One region of the Nocardiopsis deserti genome, then DNA from elsewhere that is predicted to be linked to it. Evidence: riboswitches for the same ligand, from Rfam matches in the RefSeq annotation. Region 1 holds a riboswitch; the other holds the start of a gene.

Region 1 (7,283 bases):
CACGGAGAAGTCGCGGTAGAACGGCAGGGGCACGGAGGGCAGCCGGACCACCGGGAAGCCCGCGTAGGAGGAGGGACCGGCCCCGGGAGCCAGCACCAGGGCCTCGTGGCCGCGCGCGGCCAGCAGGTCGGCGACCCGGCACACGGAGTTGGTCACCCCGTTGACCTGGGGGAGGAAGGACTCCGTCACGATCGCCACGCGCAGCGGACCGCGGGCGTCGGACGGGGGCACGCGGTCGGGCGAGGGCGTGCGTGCCGCCGGTGCGCAGTGCCCGGCAGCGGGAACGCGGGCGGTCGTGGACACGGGGTCGTTCGCGGGCCGGGGGGCGGCCGGAGGCGCCGGGGGCGCCGGGGGCGCGACACGTGTGGCCGCGGACGGGTGAGCGGCCGGGGACGTGCGAGTGGCCGGAGACGTACGGTCGGTCGGGGACATGCGGGTGGCTCCCAACGCCGGGGGAACGGCTGCCTACGCCGGGGACGGCTGCCTCCGACGCTAGGCTCGTGGGGTGAACCTCGGTTTGGGGGCGGGGGAACCGCGCCCGAAGACCAGGCGTGGGCAGTTCGAGCGGTCGGTGACCGTGCCCGTGTGCCCGTGTGTCCGCCGGGTGACCCCCCGGTGGATATGATTGCTGAATGTAGCCAATATATTGCTCTAAGGAGTCATGCGGTGACCCTCGTGGAATGGGCCGAAGCAGTCCGAAGCGAACTGGGCCTGACCGGTACCGAACCGCTCCGTAAGGAGGACGTCGACCGGGTGCTCGACCTCGCCCGGGACGCCGCCCACTCCGTGGCCCGGCCCGCCGCGCCCCTCACCACCTACCTCCTGGGCATGGCGGTGGGGCAGGGCGCGGACCCCGACGAGGCCGCGGCGGCCCTCAGCAGACTCGCCCTGGCCCAGGCCGACGAGGAGGACCGCACCTAGGTTCCCGCCGCGGTCGTACCGGTTGGGGCCTTCTCGTCCGTACCGGTCGCGTCCGCTCGGGACACGGCGCCCCGGAGCCCGCCGCGGTCGTACCGGCCCATCGCGGTCGCACCTGCCCGCCGTCCGCGCGGCCGCACCGGACCGCGTTCCGTGCCGGGCTGTGTTCCGCGTGGGCCGCACCGGCTTCACCTGCGCCGACTGGTGTGCCGCCGTCCGGGCGAAGCCCCCTTCCCGGCCCTCGTCGGGCGCGCGGGTCCTGCCGGAGAACACCGTCCGTACCCGGGCGGTACGCGGAAGAGGAACCGGAAGTTCCCGAAGAAACCGGCATGTGGAACACGTGTGATGTGTTTGTTACGCGTCGATGCAATTCTTTGCCGATATCGCGGGCCTCCACCAGTGCCGAAGCGATCGCGAGGGCGTCGGATCCCCCGTACTCCGGTACCGGCGACCCCCCGTCCCCACCACTCACCGATAGGGAGATCCCCTGTGGACCAGCTCCTCGAAATGGCTGGCATCGTCAGCAGCATCATCTGGGGGCCCTTCGTCCTCATTCCGCTGCTGTTCGGTGTCGGCCTGTTCCTCACGATCCGTCTCCGCCTGCTCCAGCTCCTCCGGCTGCCGCACGCGCTGTGGCTCGCCGTCGTCCGGCGCAAGGAGGACGACTCCGTCGAGGGCGACATCTCCCACTACCAGGCGCTGAGCACGGCCCTGGCCGCCACCGTCGGCGTCGGCAACATCGCCGGTGCCGCGCTCGCCATCGGCGTCGGCGGCCCCGGTGCGCTGTTCTGGATGTGGGTCGTCGGCTTCCTCGGCATGGCCACCAAGTACAGCGAGGCCCTCCTGGGCGTGAAGTTCCGCCGCACCGACAGCAAGGGTGAGCAGAGCGGCGGTCCGATGTACTACCTCAAGTACGGGATCCGCGGCGGCCTGGGCACCACCCTGGGGGTGGCCTTCGCGGTCTTCGGCGCCATCGCCGCCTTCGGTATCGGCAACGGCACCCAGGCCAACGCCGTCGCGCAGCAGATCACCAGCGTCACGCCGCTGGACACGTGGGTGGTGGGCCTGGCGCTCGTGGTCCTCGCGGGCGCCGTCATCCTCGGCGGCATCAAGAGCATCGGCCGCGTCGCCTCCGCCCTCGTGCCGATCATGATCATTTGCTACGTGGGCGTCTGCCTGGTCATCCTGGCCGCCAACTGGGCCGCGATCCTCCCCGCGCTCCAGCTCGTGGTGACCGACGCCTTCACCGGTACCGCGGCCACGGGCGGCTTCGCCGGGGCGGGCATCATGATGGCCATCCGGCAGGGCTTCGCCCGCGGCATCTTCTCCAACGAGTCGGGCCTGGGCACCGGGGCCATCGCCGCCGCCTCGGCCAAGACCAAAGAGCCGGTCCGCCAGGCCATGGTCTCGATGACGCAGACCTTCATCGACACCATCATCGTGGTCACCATGACCTGCCTGGTCATCATCACCACCGGCGTCTGGACCGAAGGCGGCGATGACGGCTCGCTGATGACCAGCAACGCGGTCTCCGAGGGCCTGGGGTCGATCAGCCCCGCGCTCGCCCCGGCCGGTGCCGTCATCGTGGCCGTCGCGGTGGCCGTGTTCGCCTTCACCACCCTGCTCGGGTGGGCCTACTACGGCGAGCGCTGCATGGTGTTCCTGGGCGGCCGCCGCCTGGTCCTGCCCTACCGCCTGGTGTTCATCGCCGTCATCTACGTGGGCGCGGTCGCCAGCCTGGACTCTGTCTGGCTGTTCAGCGACATCGCCAACGGCCTGATGGCCCTGCCCAACCTCATCGGGCTCCTGCTGCTGTCCCCGGTCATCGCGGCGGAGACGCGCAAGTTCTTCGCCCACCCCGACTGGAGGGACCCGGACAAGGTCATGCAGGACGTGACCAAGTAGCAGCTCCGCCTCCGCAGGAGGACGGGACGAGGAGGGGGACCGGCACGGAGCCGGTCCCCCTCGGCGTCGGGGTCCGCTTCCGGACCTCCCGGGTCGGGTCCCGCCCCCGGACCTTCCGGTGGCGGCCCCCACAGCCCCGGCGGGCTCGGGATGCTCCACCGCGTGCGCCCGACGTGCGCCGACGGCACGGGCTGGGCATCGGGCCGCGGGTGTGGGGCCCGGGGGACGCCGCGCCGCCTACCACCAGGCGTGGAAGTGGTGCACCGGGCCCTGTCCGCCGCCCGCGTCGATCTCGTCGGCGCGCCGGATGGCCTCGGTCAGGTAGTCCTTGGCGTCGCCCACCGCGGCGGCCACGTCCGGCCGCTGCGGCAGCAGGGCCGCGATCGAGGAGGACAGCGTGCAACCGGTGCCGTGCGTGTTGCGGGTGGCGACCCTCGGGGCGCGGAACTCGACCGGGTCGGCGTCCCGGGCGACCAGGACGTCGACGCTCTCCCCGCCGATCAGGTGGCCGCCCTTGAGCAGGACCCGGCGCGGGCCGAGCTCCAGCAGCCGCCAGGCCTGGGCGCGCATCGACGCCAGGTCGGTCGCCTCGGGCTCCTCCAGCAGGTCGGCGGCCTCGGGCAGGTTCGGGGTGACCAGGTCCGCGCGGGGCAGGAGCTTGGTGCGCAGCGCGTCGACGGCCGAGGCCTCCAGCAGCCGGTCCCCGCTCTTGGCGACCATCACCGGGTCCACCACCACGTTCGGCAGCGCGTGGCGGTCGATCGCCTCGGCCACGGCCTCGGTGACCTCCGAGGTGCCCAGCATGCCCACCTTGACCGCGTGCACGGCGGCGTCGGCGAAGAGGGTGTCCATCTGGTGGGCGACGAACCGTGCCGGGACCGGGTGGACCCCGGTGACGCCGCGCGTGGACTGGGCGGTGAGCGCGGTGACCACGGTCATCCCGAAGGTCCCGTGCGCGGAGAAGGCCTTGAGGTCGGCCTGGACGCCCGCGCCCCCGCTGGGGTCGCTGCCGGCGATGGACACGATGTTGTACGCGCTCATGGCGTTCCTTCGCTAGTGCTAACTAGGGCAGGTTCGACGGGTGTGCTCTCAGCCGGGAACGCGTCCCGGCACCCCGCGCCTCCGGGGCCGCGTCGGCGGCCCCGGCCGGTGTGTGCTTGTCGGTGCGTTCCGGGCAGGATACCCACAGAACGCCGAAGGGGTCCGCCCGGGGACGCGGGCGGACCCCTGGAGGGGTTCACGGGGGACGGTGCCCCGGGGAGAGGAGCCTCAGGCGGAGGTGCCCTCGGTCCGGCGGGCCTTGGTCCGCTTGTAGACGCGGGCCAGGATGAACCACAGCACCAGCAGGCCGATGATCACGACCACGACGTTGCTGATCACGCCGCTCCACTGGGCCAGGACGGGCTCGATGGCCGGGCCGAAGACGTAGCCGAGGCCGATCCAGATCGTGTTCCACACCGCGGAGCCGATGACCGTGTACAGCGAGAACTTGAACAGGGGCATCCGCTCGATCCCGGCGGGCACCGAGATGAAGCTGCGGACCAGGGGCACGCACCGGCCCAGCAGGACGGCGAGGCCGCCGAAGCGGGTGAAGAAGCGCTCGGCCTTGTAGAAGTCCTCGATCTCCAGCAGCGGGGTCTTCTCGACCAGCCAGGCCGTGCGGTCGCGGCCCAGGAGCGCGCCGACCGCGTAGAAGCCCCACGCGCCGACCAGGCAGCCGATCGTCGCCCACAGGATGGCGAGCCACACGTTCATGTGCCCGGCGTAGGCGAGGAACCCGGCGCCGGGCAGGACCGCCTCACTGGGCATCGGGGGGAAGAAGGTCTCGATGAACAGCGCCACGCCGACACCGGGTTCGCCCAGGGTCGTCATCAGGCCCAGGACCCACCCGATGAATCCCTCGTACTCGTGGGCGACGTCGACGTCCGTCGTCGAGGCCGCGGTCATCAGCAGATTCGTTGTCATGCGGTTGTCGTTCCCGTTCTCAGACGTGGGTGGGAACCCGGCCGTGCTCGGACTCCTCCATCCGGCGGCGCTTACGGCTCTCCCAGACGATGGCCGCCGCCACGATCGCGAAGCCGACCACCATGAGGGCCACCGTCACGGGGACGTCGGTGGGGGGCAGGACGGTGCGGTCCTCGTCCTGCCACGGCCACAGGGCGCGCAGCGAACCGGCCATGAGGCCGGTGAGGACCACCAGGGTCATGTGGTGGAAGTTCTCCAACAGGTACTGGAGCAGCTTCACGAACAGTGACAGGCCCGTGAGCATGCCGAGGGCGAACACCGAGAGGTAGGCGACGTCCATGTCCCCGACCGCGCTGATCGTGGGCTCGTACAGGCCCAGCGTGAGCAGGATGAAGGATCCGGACAGCCCGGGAAGGACCAGGGCGCAGACGGCCACCGCCGCGGCGAGGAAGACGACCACCGGGTGGGTGGGCAGGTTGGCGCCGGGCAGGCCGGTGAGGAAGAACGCGCCCGCGGCGAAGACCAGGGCGACGAGGTAGTGCCAGGCCCGCCACTTCTGGCCCGCACCGGTGTAGGGGATCCACAGGCAGGCCAGGACCAGGCCGAAGAACAGCGCGTACGCGTACTGGGTGTGGGCCTCGACCAGCGGTGCGAGGAGCACGGCCGCCATACCGAGGAAGGCCACCATGCCGACGAGCGCGGGGATCAGCACGCTCCAGTCCACCTGGCGGAACTGCTCCTGGGCGCGTTCCCTTCCGCGCCCGCGCGGGACGTCGGTGACGTAGCGCCTGACGCCGCTGACCATGTGGCCGGCGCCGCCGATGAGCTTGTCGTACAGGCCGACGATGAGGGCGACCGTGCCGCCGCTGATACCGGGAAGGGCCTCCGAGGCGCCCACGGCGCCGCCGCGCACCGCGTTGAAGATGTAGCTGCCTACTGAGTTGGGCATCTGGGTTCTTGGGCGTGCTCCGGGCGGAACCCGGGGAAGCGCGCCGTCCTCCGTCCTAGTGGTGTCACCGCATGCGCACCATGTGCACGGGTGGGAGGTGGGTCAAAGGTGGTCAACGCGTTCCACGGCCCCGAACGGTGCGCGGTGGAAACCGGTCGCGCCCCCGGCCGGAAGTGTGCGACCCGGTCGGAGCGGGGGAGAGGAAACCGTGGGGCCTGGAACCAGGCGACGCCAGTCTAGCGGTGGCGGAGCGGGTGGAGAGCGGTCGGAAACATGCGCAACCCCTGTTTCGGCTGAGTAAGTCCGTATTGACCCTGTGCCCGAAATGAAGGGTCCCGTATCGCCCCGGTGCGGAGTTCCGCAGTGGGGGACCGAGGAACCGGGGAGCCCGGCCGTGGGGCCTGCGCTGGCCATGGTCCCGGACCCGCTCCGGAGCCGGGGAGACCGGGCACGGGATCCGTCTCGGGCACGGCCCCGCCCTGGAAGCTGTGCCGGGGCCCGGGTCGGCACTCAGGGGAGGGTCGGGACGGCCGGAGCGGACGCCCCGGTCCCGGTGACCGACGCCGCCCACCGGTAGTCCTGCTTGCCGACCGCCGTACGACGCACCCGGTCCACGAAGTGCACGGTCCGCGGAACCTTGAACCCCGCCAGCCGCACACGGCAGTACGCGCGCAGCTCGGCCTCCTCCAGGCGGGCGCCCGCGGCCAGCGAGACCAGGGCGGTCACCCGCTGCCCGAGGTACTCGTCGGGCGAGGGCACCACGATGGCGTCCTCCACCGAGGGGTGCGCCTTGAGCGCGGCCTCCACCTCCTCGGGGTAGACCTTCTCCCCGGCGGTGTTGATCACCGCGCTCCCGCGTCCCAGCAGCGCGATCGAGCCGTCCGCGTCCCACGTCCCGAAGTCGCCCGACAGCGCCCAGCGGCGCCCCTCGGCGTCGGTGGGGAAGGTGCGCGCGGTCGCCAGGGGGTCGTTGTAGTAGCCCAGCGGGATCCGTCCGGTGCGCGCGATCCGCCCCACCTCGCGTGACCCCGGGGGCAGCGGGCGCAGGGACGCGTCCAGCACCGCGATGCTGCCGCCCATGGTGAAGCTGCGGCTGCCGGAGGGGCCGCCCCGGGCCGGGGCCTCCGGCGGGCCGGCCGGTTCGGCGCCGGTCGCCGAGCCGCACACGCCCGTCTCCGAACCCCCGTAGGCGTCGGAGAGGGACACGTCCTCGCGCCAGGCGTGCCACAGCGCGCGCACCGCCGGGGTGAGCGGGGTGCCGCCGGAGCGGATCGAGGCCAGGTCCGGGCACAGCCCCGGTTCGGTGAGCAGGTGGCGGGCCAGCGGGCGGGCCATGGCGTCGCCCACCAGTTGGAGCACGTGCACGCCCTCCCGGTGCGCCGTCTCCAGCACCCGGTCCGGACGGAAGCTGCGGTCGGTGGACAGCACCACGCGCTTGCCGCACAGCAGCATGCTCAGCGCGTTCCACTGCCCGGCCGCGTGCATGAGCGGTCCGAGGACCAGCATGCGCTGCTCGAAGCAGCGCGTGGCGCGCTCGGCCACCTCC
Region 2 (7,283 bases), on a different contig from region 1:
GTGATGTACCTGGACACCCTGGTCCGCGGCGGTTGGGGGCTGGACTACTTCCCCGTGACTCCCCCCTACGTCCCCGGCGCGGGCGTGGCCGGGCGGGTGGTCCGGATCGGTCAGGGCGTGGACCCGGGCTGGGAGGGGGCCACGGTGGTCGCCGACACCGGGCACACGGACGCGACGCCGGAAGGGCCCACCCTGCCCGTGGACGGTTACGCCGAGCGGGCCGTGGTCCCGGAGTCGGCTCTGGTCAGGGTTCCCGATGAGGTGGACCCCCGCGCGGCACTGGCCCTGCTGCACGACGGGCCGACCGCGCTGGCGCTGGAGCGGGCGGCGGGCTTCGGCCCCAGCACCACGGTCCTGGTCGCCGCGGCCGCCGGAGGGGCGGGCACCCTGGCCGTCCAACTGGCCCGCACGGCCGGGGCCCGGGTCATCGGCGCGGCCAGGGGCGGGGCCAAGCTGGCCCTGGTCCGCGAACTGGGCGCGCAGGAGACCGTGGACTACTCCGAGCCGGGCTGGCCGGAGCGGGTGCGCGCGCTGACCGGTGGCGCCGGGGTCGACGTGGTCCTGGACGGCGCCGGGGGCGCGCTGGGCGCGGCGGCCTTCGAGACCCTGGCCGACGGCGGCCGGTTCGTCGGCTACGGTTCCGCGGGCGGGAGCTTCACCGAGGTGGACGCGGAGGAGGCCGGGCGCCGCGGGATCGAGGTCCTGGGCCTGTTCGACCTCAAGGCGGCCGACGGCGACCGGCAGGACGCCCTGCGGATGGCGCTGGAGATGGCCCGCATGGGCAGGATCACCCCGCACGTGGGGCTGACCCTGCCGTTGGAGCGGGCCGCCGAGGCGCACGCCGCGCTGGAGGGGCGCACGGTGCTCGGCAAGGTCCTGCTGCTTCCCTAAGGCCGCGCGGCGCTGGGCGGCCGGGCCCCGGCGGAGCGGCTCCGACGGGCCTCCGGTGCCGGCCGCCCGTCAGTCCCCGGCGCGGGCCGCCAGGCGCTGGCGCAGAGCGGCGGCGGCGGCCCGGGGGTCCTCCGCCTCCGTGATCGCGCGCACGACCACGACCCGGCGGGCCCCGGCGTCCAGCACGCGGTCGATGTTGTCGGCGTCGATCCCGCCGATGGCGAACCAGGGGCGGTCGGTGCCCAGCGAGGCCGCCTCCTCCACCAGCTCCAGCCCGGCGGCCGGGCGGCCCGGCTTGGTGGGGGTCGCCCAGGTCGGGCCGACGCAGAAGTAGTCGCTGCCCGGCTCCTCGGCGGAGGCTGCCGCGGCGGCGACGTCGTTGTTGGAGCGGCCGATCACGGGGTCCGCGCCGATGATGTCTCGGGCCATGGGCACGGGCAGGTCGCGCTGGCCCAGGTGGAGGACGTCGGCGCGCACGGCGCGGGCGATGTCGGCGCGGTCGTTGACCGCGAGCAGGGCGCCGTACCGCTCGCACGCCTCCTTCATCACCTCCAGGGCCGCGATCTCCTCGCGCGCCTCCAGGCCCTTGTCCCGGAGCTGGATGATGTCCACTCCCCCGGCCAGGGCGGCGTCGGCGAACTCGGCGAGATCGCCCCGACCGGTCCGGGCGTCGGTGCACAGGTACAGAAGCGATGCGTCCAGGCGCTTGCGCAGGCTGGTTCCGTGGCTGGTCCTCACACAGTCCACCCTAGGCCCTGGCGCGTTCGGGCCCAAGGGGGAGGGACGCGGCGGCGCGCCCCTCCCCCCGTTCCCACCCGGCCCCCGACCGGATCCGCGAGGTCGCGGACCGGAGCCCGCGGACTAGAAGGCCATGCTCTGGGCCCGGCGGCGCACCTCGGTGCCCCGGTTCTCGCGCATGGCCTGGATCGGCGTGCCCGGCAGGGAGTCGTCGGGGGTGAACAGCCAGCGCAGGGCCTCCTCGGAGGAGAAGCCCGCGTCGGTGAGCAGCAGCAGTGTTCCCGGCAGGCCCTTCACCAGGTCGTCACCGTCGATGAAGGCGGCGGGGATGGACAGTTCGCCGTCGCGGACCACACCCATCATGCGGTTCTCGCGGATCAGCGTCTTGATCCGGTTCGGGCTCACGCCCAGCGGCGCAGCCGCCTCCTTGAGGGTCAGCCAGTCGCCGATGAGCGTGTCGATGTCGCGTTGTGTCACACCACCAATCTGCCACATCCGCGCACCTCCTTCCCCCCGGCAGGGGGCGCGTCGGGGACGGGTCCTAGAATGGGGACAGACCCCTACATCCCGCGGGAGCCGGGTGGGACCCGGCTGAGAGGGAGGCTGTGAGCCTCCGACCGCACGAACCTGATCCGGATCATGCCGGCGAAGGGAGTGGAAGCCACAGCCGTGCGCACCTCCAACGATTCCCACCGCGACCGCGTCGTCGTGGTCGGCGGCGGCCTCGTCGGGCGGGTCACCGCCTGGCGCGCCGCCCAACGCGGACTGCGCGTCACCCTGGTCGAGTCCGACCCGACCCGCGCCGCCTCCACCGTGGCGGCGGGCATGCTGACACCCGCCACCGAGGCGGTGTTCGGTGAGGAGCCCCTCATGGAGCTGGGCCTCCGCTCGGCCCGCATGTACGCGGACTTCGTCGCCGAACTGGAGGAGGCCAGCGGCCTGGACGTGGGCCACCGCGCCACCGGCACGCTCCTGGTCGCCTTCGACCGCGACGACCTCGCCGTCCTCACCGAACTGCACGCGCTCCAGCAGCGGCTGGGCATCGCCGCCGAGCGCCTCACCGGCCGCGAGTGCCGCCGTCTGGAGCCCATGCTCGCCCCGTCCGTGCGCGGCGGCGTCCTGGCGCCCGACGACCACTCCGTGGACCCGCGGCGGCTGCTGCGCGCCCTGACGGCGGCGGGCGAGCGCGCGGGCGTCACCGAGGTCCGCGGGCGGGTCCAGGAGGTCCTCTCCCCCGGTCCCGGAGGCGCCCGGCTGGGCGTGCTCCTGGCCGGGGAGACCCCGGCCTCGGGCGCCACGGCCCGGGAGACCCTGCCCGCGCACCAGGTGGTGCTGGCCGCGGGCTGCTGGGGCAACGCCGTCGGGGTCCCCGAGCCCGTGGTCCCGCCGCTGCGCCCGGTCAAGGGACAGCTGCTGCGCGCCCGGGTGCCCGACGGCGGGCCGCCGCTCGTCAGCCGGACCGTCCGCGGCCTGGTCCGGGGCTTTCCGACCTACCTGGTTCCGCGCGCCGACGGCGAGGTCGTCATCGGTGCCACCCAGGAGGAGCTGGGCCACGACACCTCCCTCACCGTCGGGGGGCTCTGGCAGGTGCTGCGGGACGCGCGCGAACTCGTCCCCGGGGTGAGCGAGCTGGAGGTCACCGAGACCTGCGTCGGGCTGCGCCCCGGCTCCCCCGACAACGAACCCCTCCTGGGACCCACCCGGGTTCCGGGACTGCACCTGGCCGCCGGGCACTTCCGGCACGGGGTGCTGCTGGCCCCGGTGACCGGTGAGGCCATGGCCCGCGCCCTGACCGACGGAGACCTGCCGGAGTACGCCCGCCGCTTCACGGCACGACGCGCAAGTAGGTAGTAGCAGTGGAACTGATCATCAACGGCGACCGCCGCGAGTTCACCGACGACACGACCGTGGAAGCGGTCGTACGCGACCTGACCGGCACCGAGGTCCCCGGCGGTATCGCCGTGGCCGTCAACGACGAGGTGGTGCGCCGGGCCGCGTGGGCCGCGAGCCCGCTCAACCAGGGCGACCGCGTGGACGTCCTCACCGCAGTACAGGGAGGCTGAACTTGAACGACGACCTCGTGATCGCGGGAACCTCCTTCGGGTCCCGACTGATCACCGGAACCGGAGGGGCCCCCTCCCTGGAGGTCCTGGAGGAGGCCCTGATCGCCTCCGGCACCGAGCTGACCACCGTGGCGATGCGCCGGGTCTCCCCCGGCACCCAGGGGTCGGTGTGGGACGTCCTGACCCGCAACAGGATCCGGGCGCTGCCCAACACCGCCGGGTGCTTCACCGCCGTCGACGCGGTGCGCACCGCCCGCCTGGGCCGCGAGGCGCTGGACACCGACTGGGTGAAGCTGGAGGTGGTGGCGGACGAGCACACGCTGCTGCCCGACCCCGTCGAGCTGCTGGACGCCGCCGAACAGCTGGTGGACGAGGGCTTCACCGTGCTGCCCTACACCAACGACGACCCCGTGCTGGCCCGGCGGCTGGAGCAGGTGGGCTGCGCCGCGGTGATGCCGCTGGCCGCCCCGATCGGCTCGGGGCTGGGCATCCGCAACCCGCACAACCTGGAGCTGATCGTCGAGCGGGCCGGCGTGCCGGTCATCGTGGACGCGGGGATCGGCACCGCCAGCGACGCCGCCCTGGCCATGGAACTGGGCTGCGACGCGGTCCTGCTGGCCACGGCCGTGACCCGCGCCCAGGACCCGGTGCGCATGGCCGCCGCGATGCGCGACGCCGTCCGCGCGGGCCGCGGCGCCCGCCTGGCGGGGCGCATCCCGGTGCGGCGCCACGCCCAGGCCTCCTCGCCGTCCGTGAATTAGGCCACCTCGACCCCGTGTCCCGCTCCCGGATCCCCGCGGGCCGGTGCGTCCCACCTGGGGCGTTTGGTGCCGTCCTCTACCGTGGAACGAGTGTGCGGCCCGGAAGGGAACACCCCACACACCACGACAACCCAGGCGCGAGCGTCCCACCGCTAACAGAGCGGGCCTCACCGGGAACGGGACGACCCACCGACCGGTGAAGCACACACCACCCGGACCGGGAAAGCCCCGGCCGGGGACCGGACCCACCCCCCGGGAGGCCGAGCAGGCCTCCCCGGGGCCCCACGGGCCCCACCGACACTGGAACGGGACGGCGCGACCGCGAACCGCGGGGCAGACCTGGCGTGGGCTTCCGCTATCGTGTCGGTTCGACACCCGGTGTCGGGTACGCGCCACCGGCCGCGACAGCCCGCGCTCCCCGCAGCAAGGACACTACTCCGCCGTGGACATGACGACTTCCGACCCGCTCGTAGGCGCCACCCTGGACCGACGTTACTTCGTGGAGTCCAGGATCGCCGGAGGCGGGATGGCGACCGTCTACGTCGCCCACGACCTGAGGTTGGACCGACGGCTGGCCCTGAAGGTGATGCACCCTTCGCTGGCCCAGGACCCGACCTTCGTGCAGCGCTTCATCAACGAGGCGCACTCCGTCGCCAAGCTCTCCCACCCCAACGTCGTGCAGGTCTTCGACCAGGGCGAGGACCAGGGGCACGTCTTCCTGGCCATGGAGTACGTGCCCGGACGCACCCTGCGCGACCTGCTCAAGTCCCGGGGCAGGCTCGGCGCCCGCGACGCCCTGAACGCCATGGCCCCGGTGCTGGCCGCGCTCGGCGCCGCCCACCAGGCGGGCATGGTGCACCGCGACGTCAAACCCGAGAACGTCCTCATCACCGAGGACGGCCGGGTCAAGGTCGCCGACTTCGGCCTGGCGCGCGCCGTGGAGCAGTCCAACCAGGGGCTGACCCGCACGGGCACCCTCATGGGCACCGCCGCCTACCTGGCCCCCGAGCAGATCGAGAAGGGCGTCGCCGACGCCCGCAGCGACGTGTACGCGGCGGGCATCATGTTCTACGAGCTGCTCACCGGAAGTCAGCCGCACACCGGCGAGACGCCCATCGCGATCGCCTACCAGCACGTCAACGAGGACGTCCCGCGTCCCTCGCACTTCCTGCCCGGCCTGCCCGCGGAGGTCGACGCGCTGGTCACCAAGGCCACCGAGCGCGACCCCAGGTACCGTCCCAGCAACGCTGGCCAGTACCTGGCCAAGGTCCTGGCGGTGCTCAACAGCCTGCCCGAGACCCCCGCCGCCTCCGCCGCGGACCAGGCCCCGCTGACGCCCGTCGCCCCGGCCGCGGCGGCCACGGCCTCGGTGACCGCGCCCCAGCTCATCGCCGGGGGCGCCGGTCCGGGCACCGAGAACGCGACCATGGTCGTGGACATGGCCTCCGCCGGCCTGGACGGCGGCCGCTACGACGGGTACGACCGCGACAAGGACGGCTACGACGGCGACGACGACGGGTACGACGACTACCGGGACGGTCCCGACGACCGGCGCCGACGCAACCTGCTGATCGGGATCGGCGCGGCGGTCCTGGCGATCGTCCTGCTCGGCGCGGGCTGGTGGTTCCTCGTCGGCCAGTACGAGAACGTCCCGGACGTGGTGGGTCGCGACCCCGAGGCCGCGAGCCAGATGATCCGCGACGAGGGCCTGCGCTACGACCTGTCCGCCGAGGCCGTCTACAGCGACGCCGAACCGGGCACGGTCGGCGAGACCGACCCCGAGGTGGGCGCCCGTCTGTCCCCCGACGACGTGGTCACCGTGTACCTGTCCAAGGGCCCGCAGACGGTGGAGATGCCCGACCTGGTCGAGATGGACGCCGCCAACGCCCTCAAGGAGCTGGAGGACCTCGGCTTCGCCCCGGACAACATCGTCCAGGAGGACGTGAGCTCCACCGAGTTCGAGCCCGGCGCGGTGGTCTCCACCTCTCCTGAGGCGGGCGCGGAGGCCGACCGGGAGGAACCGGTCACCATCACCGTCAGCCAGGGCGTCCCGGTGCCCGCGGTGGTCGGCGAGGACCTGGACACCGCCCGCCAGATGCTGGAGGGCGAGGGCCTGTCCGTCGAGGTGGTCGAGGAGGAGAGCGCGGACGTCGAGGAGGGCAAGGTCATCCAGCAGAGCCCCGACAGCGGCTCCAGCATCGGCTCCGGCGGCACCGTCACCCTGACCGTCTCCACCGGCCCGCCCGGCGTGGACGTCCCCGACGTGGTCGGCATGCGTGTGGACGAGGCGCGTGAGGCGCTGGAGGGGGCCGGTTTCAAGGTCAAGGTCGAGCGCGTCCTCGGCGGCCGCGAGGTGGCTCACCAGTCGCACACCGGCAGGGCGCCCGGGGACACGGAGATCACGATCACCGCGACCCCGGGCGGCATCGACCTGGGTGACTTCGGCAACGGCAACGGCAACGGCCGCGGTGACGACGATGACGACTGACCGGCCCGGGCCCGGCGCCTGAGGGACAAGCGAGGGGGCGGGACCGGGTCCGGTCCCGCCCCCTCGCCGTGGGCGCCGCCCACCCGGCGGGGTCGGCGCGGTCCGCCCGCCCCCGCCCGCCGACCCGTTCCTTGGGCGCTGTCCGCCCGGCGGGTGAGCACGACCCGTCCGCCCCGACCCGCTCCGCCGCCCCAGACCGTGCCGTGGGCGCCGTCCGCCCGGGATAAGGTCACCTGCATGACGAGCGAGGCGGTCCGGGTACTGGTGGTGGACGACCACCCCATGTGGCGCGACGCGGTCGCGCGCGACCTCGGCGAGGCCGGGATCGAGGTCGTGGGCACC

Evidence for each region. Region 1 has a riboswitch for thiamine pyrophosphate ahead of thiD (bifunctional hydroxymethylpyrimidine kinase/phosphomethylpyrimidine kinase). Riboswitches for the same ligand answer to the same signal wherever they lie in the genome.
Region 2: it holds a riboswitch for thiamine pyrophosphate, as region 1 does, so the genes downstream of both, thiO (glycine oxidase ThiO) here and thiD (bifunctional hydroxymethylpyrimidine kinase/phosphomethylpyrimidine kinase) in region 1, are expected to answer to the same signal.

The regions. Positions count from the first base shown of each region.
Region 1 is NZ_ML703348.1:231,072-238,354, reverse strand. Features, by position in the region: gene FYW99_RS03865 (glycosyltransferase family 4 protein) at 1-303, opposite strand, end outside; gene FYW99_RS03860 (DUF6457 domain-containing protein) at 667-921, shown strand; gene FYW99_RS03855 (alanine/glycine:cation symporter family protein) at 1,408-2,823, shown strand; gene thiD (bifunctional hydroxymethylpyrimidine kinase/phosphomethylpyrimidine kinase) at 3,061-3,864, opposite strand; TPP riboswitch at 3,852-3,950, opposite strand; gene FYW99_RS03845 (DedA family protein) at 4,093-4,788, opposite strand; gene FYW99_RS03840 (DUF368 domain-containing protein) at 4,808-5,737, opposite strand; gene FYW99_RS03835 (acyl-CoA synthetase) at 6,248-7,283, opposite strand, start outside.
Region 2 is NZ_VWVS01000022.1:80,653-87,935, forward strand. Features, by position in the region: gene FYW99_RS26705 (zinc-binding dehydrogenase) at 1-891, shown strand, start outside; gene thiE (thiamine phosphate synthase) at 961-1,629, opposite strand; gene FYW99_RS26715 (Rv2175c family DNA-binding protein) at 1,753-2,106, opposite strand; TPP riboswitch at 2,189-2,300, shown strand; gene thiO (glycine oxidase ThiO) at 2,269-3,480, shown strand; gene thiS (sulfur carrier protein ThiS) at 3,486-3,692, shown strand; gene FYW99_RS26730 (thiazole synthase) at 3,695-4,453, shown strand; gene pknB (Stk1 family PASTA domain-containing Ser/Thr kinase) at 4,896-6,941, shown strand; gene FYW99_RS26740 (response regulator) at 7,179-7,283, shown strand, end outside.